DNA from 2 places in the Nonomuraea sp. NPDC049486 genome. Region 1 is predicted to be linked to the other one. Evidence: riboswitches for the same ligand, from Rfam matches in the RefSeq annotation. Region 1 holds a riboswitch; the other holds the start of a gene.

Region 1 (2,166 bases):
GCCCAACTCCTCCTGGGTGGCTCCGACCACCAGCTCCCCGTCGCCCCGCGGCACCAGGTAGACCGGGTTGCCGTGCACGGTCCCGCGCACGCACCGTCCGATCAGCGGCTGGGGCGACCTCAGGCGCATGATCTGCCCCTTGACGGGCCGTACCGGCACATCCGCCAGTTCCCCGCTCCACGCCCCCGCCGCCAGCACCACCCGCTCCGCGACCAGCGTCTCGGGCTCCCGTCCCCGCGGCACACCCGGCGAGATCCCGGGGATGGCGCCCGACTCCGGAGGGGCCAGCCGTACGCCGGACACGCGGTCGCCGTCACGCAGCAGCTCGGTCACCCGGGCGCGCACCACCGGGACGCCGAGCCGCTCCAGCGCGGCGAGCAGCGCCGCGGTGACGCGGCGAGGATCCACCCACGCGTCCGTACGGGCCAGCAGCCCGCCCCGGACGGAGGGCGCCAGCATCGGCTCCAGCCGCCGGCACTCGCGCCCGGTCAGGCGCTCGACCGGCAGCCCCAGTTTCTCCATGAACCCGGCCTGCTCGTCGAGCATCGCCAGGTCATCGGGACCGAACGCGACGTCGAGCGTCCCGTCGTCCCGCAGATCCAGCCCGGCCCGCGCGGCCCCCAGCCGTTCGCTCCCCTCGCCGGATTCCCCGAACCCCCAGGGTGACGGTGACGCGGCGGCCCGCCCGTCCTCGCCGCCGGCCGACGGACGCCTCCCGCCGGCGGACGATTGGTCGAAGGCCGGGAAGAGCCCGTCGCCGGGGACGGCGGACGCAGCCGCCGGGCCGGCGCCCGTGGGCGTGGAACCGGCGTGCCCCGTCTCGCCGTGAGGGGTGACCACGTGGGTGCTCGCGGGAGGAGCGGCGGAGCTCGTGCGCCCGGTCCCGCCGTGAGGGGTGGCCACGTGGGTGCTCGCGGCAAGCGTGCTCTCGGCGGGGACGGCCGAGCCGGACTGCCCGGCGTGAGTGTTCGGGGTGGTGGTCGTCCGAGGGGCGGAGACGCTCCTGTCGGACTGAGCGGTGAGAGTGGTGGCCGGTCCGTCGGATCCGGGAGCGGCGAGTCCGGCGTCGGCGGCGAGGGCGGCGGCGAAGGCGGGCCAGCGGCGCAGGGAAGCGACGCCGAGACGGAGCAGGGGCTCTTCGGTGTAGGCGACCTCGCTGATCGGGGCCAGCATGCCCGCCGCCGCGTAGGAGGCGCCACGGGCGGGAGACGGGTCGACCACCACGACCTCGCGGCCCTGCCTGGCCAGCCGCCAGGCGATCGACAGGCCGACGACGCCGCCTCCGACGATCACATCCATGTCCGCTCCCTTCGCCGGCATGATCCGGATCAGGTGTCTTGCGGTCGAAGGCCCGGTGAAGCCTTCCTCTCAGCCCGGTGACGGCCGGACTCCCGCGCGTCGTGCACCCCCACCTTACGACCTCCCACGACAGACCGGCACGCCGGTGCCGGGGGAGGTCGCCCCACCCGCGCCCGGCCGCCGCCGAGACCGCGAAGATCGCGACCGGGCATCCTTGGAGACCGAGTTCCCGCCCTCACCGACGGCCGGCCGACCGGCCATGGATTCACCGGCCATGGATTCACCGGCCATGGATCCACCGGGCGTGGATCCACCGGGCGGTCCTGGGTCCTCCGGGCGGTCCAAGGCCCTTCGGGCTGCCCTGGGCCTTCGGGCGGTACCGGGCCCTCCGGGTGGTCTCGGCCTTCGGGAGGTTCTGGCCCTTTCGGGCGCTTCTGGGTTCTCCGGGCTGTCCTGGGCTCTTCGGGTGGTCTCGGGCTTCCGTGGGGTTCGGAGCTTCTCGGGCGGCACCGGCGTTCTTCGGGTGGGTCCTGCGGCAATCCTCGGCTGGGCTACTCCGGCAGGGCGCGATCATGCTCGCGGACATAGCAGAGCGGGTGGCTGTCCCGAACCGCCCCTACCCCCGGTGACTTCCGTGGGTGCGTATGTCGTCCGCCCAACCTGCACGGATGATCTCCGTAGGCGAGGAGGTGGAGTGCCAGGTGGGGGAGGAATCGGGGCTCGGGGCGACGCTGTGGGGCGGCCCCCGTTATGGTCGCTTACGTGAATCATGTCGTGGTGGTGGGAGCCGGACTGTCAGGCGTCAGGAGCGTCGAGGCGCTGCGCGCACGCGGGTTCGGCGGCAGGATCACGCTGATCGGGCAGGAG
Region 2 (2,166 bases), on a different contig from region 1:
CGACCCCCTCGACGAGTCCTTCGACGTCGCCGCGCTCAAACGCATCGTCGGCGGCAACCGCACCCAGATCAAGGGCCTGCTGCGCGACCAGAAGGTCGTCGCCGGCATCGGCAACGCCTACTCCGACGAGGTGCTGCACGCCGCGAAGATGTCCCCGTTCAAGGTCGCGGCGACGCTGACCGACGCGCAGATCGCCGACCTGCACGACGCCATCGTGACCACGCTGCGCGAGGCGGTCGAGCGGGCGCGCGGCCTGGCGGCCAAGGACCTCAAGGCGGAGAAGAAGTCGGGGCTGCGCGTGCACAACCGCACCGGCCAGCCGTGCGACGTCTGCGGCGACACGATCCGCGAGGTGTCCTTCGCCGACTCCTCGCTGCAGTACTGTCCCACCTGCCAGACCGGCGGCAAGCCGCTGGCCGACCGCCGCATGTCCAAGCTGCTCAAGTAGCGTGCCGAGCATGACGCGCGGCAGGTAAGAATGGGCGCATGACGGTTCCCGAGGTCGAGGTCCGCGACGTGCCCGACGACGCCTACCTGCTCGACGTGCGCGAGGAGTACGAGTGGGTGGCGGGCCACGCCCCCGAGGCGGTCCACATCCCGATGACGCAGATCCAGGCGCGGGTCGACGAGGTCCCCTCCGGCCGTCCGGTCTACGTCGTGTGCCGCGTCGGCGGCCGTTCGATGCAGGTGGCGGCCTGGCTCAACCGCCTGGGCCGCGAGGCGGTCAACGTCGGCGGCGGCATGCAGGCCTGGGAGCACGACAAGCGTCCCATGGTCAGCGAGACGGGCCGGCCGCCGATGGTCGCCTGACCCCGACTGGCCGAAACAGGACTAATAGTGCATCATGGGGGCGGCAGCCGGAGTTGATCTCCGGCTGTTGACGACCCACCGCGGGAGCTCGGGGCCAACCGGGCTGAGAGGGCAGCTACGCCGCTGCCGACCGCATGAACCTGTCCGGGTAATGCCGGCGTAGGGAGTGCGCGATGTCGCATGCCATCCATGGCGAGGAAGTTCCGCTGACCCTGGAGGGCGAGCCCCCCAAGACGCTCGGAGTGCTCGACCAGGGCGCGCTCTGGGCCAACCTGGCGGTCAGCCTGCTGGGCTTCTCCGGCGCCCTGTTCCTGATCGACCCGCTCGGCGGCGCGCCGCTGACCGTGACGGCCGCCCTGGTCGCGACCGTGGTCGGCAGCCTGATCGGCACCACCATGGTGGGCCTGGCGGCCATCCCCGGCACGCAGACCGGCAAGCCCGCGATGGTGCTGCTGCGCGGGCTGTTCGGGGCCCGGCTGTCGTACTTCCCCACCGTGCTCAACATCATCCAGATGATCGGCTGGGGCGCGTTCGAGCTCTGGGTGATCGCCCAGGGCGCCCTGGCCATCTTCGGCGACACGGTCCCGTACGCGGTGTGGGTGATCGTCGCCGGGGTGATCACCACGGTGCTGACCGTCTGGCCGCTGGGCGCGGTCCGGCTGATCAGGCGCTACATCACGGTTCTGGTGATCATCGCGATGATCTGGTTCGCGGTGCAGTTCCTGGGCGACGCGCAGCCGCGGACCGGAGGGTCCTGGGAGGCGTTCGCCCCGGCCGTCGACTACGTGATCGCGCTGTCGGTGTCGTGGGTGCCGCTGGCCGCCGACTTCGCCCGGCACTCCAGGTCCAGCCGGGCGGCCTTCACCGGCGTGGTCGGCGGCTACACGCTCGCCCAGGTCGCCTGCCTGGCCCTGGGCGTGTACGCGGTCGCGATCGCCGGGGCCGAGGCGGTGGCGGCCGACAGCACGGCGGTGTTCGGGCCGTTCGTGGCGGTGCCGCTGGGCGCGCTGTTCTTCGCGATCCTGGTGCTCCGCGAGGCCGACCAGTCGTTCGCGAACGTCTACTCGACGACCGTCTCGCTGCAGAACCTCATGCCGCGCGTCGACCGGCGGATCATCAGCACCCTCATCGGCCTGCTCACGGTCGCCATCGCGCTGGTCGTGGACGTGACCTCCTACGGCGCGTTCCTGGGCGTGATCGGCGCGGTGTTCGTGCCGATGTTCGCGGTGCTGGCCGTCGACTACTTCCTGCTCGGCGGCGCGGCCCGGTGGAACACCGACGCCGACGCCCCCGCCCGCTGGTCGATGCTGGTGCCGTGGGCGCTCGGCTTCGCGGCGTACTGGCTGACCACCTCCA

What was found. Region 1 has a riboswitch for thiamine pyrophosphate ahead of AB0K05_RS06015 (FAD-dependent oxidoreductase). Riboswitches for the same ligand answer to the same signal wherever they lie in the genome.
Region 2: it holds a riboswitch for thiamine pyrophosphate, as region 1 does, so the genes downstream of both, AB0K05_RS30765 (cytosine permease) here and AB0K05_RS06015 (FAD-dependent oxidoreductase) in region 1, are expected to answer to the same signal.

What each region holds. Positions count from the first base shown of each region.
Region 1 covers NZ_JBFAPV010000002.1:233,434-235,599, forward strand. The annotation lists partial or broken gene AB0K05_RS06010 (FAD-dependent oxidoreductase) at 1-594, opposite strand, end outside; partial or broken gene AB0K05_RS06015 (FAD-dependent oxidoreductase) at 1,057-1,320, opposite strand; TPP riboswitch at 1,289-1,405, opposite strand; gene AB0K05_RS06020 (FAD-dependent oxidoreductase) at 2,062-2,166, shown strand, end outside.
Region 2 covers NZ_JBFAPV010000012.1:31,704-33,869, reverse strand. The annotation lists gene AB0K05_RS30775 (DNA-formamidopyrimidine glycosylase family protein) at 1-448, shown strand, start outside; gene AB0K05_RS30770 (rhodanese-like domain-containing protein) at 487-810, shown strand; TPP riboswitch at 881-993, shown strand; gene AB0K05_RS30765 (cytosine permease) at 984-2,166, shown strand, end outside.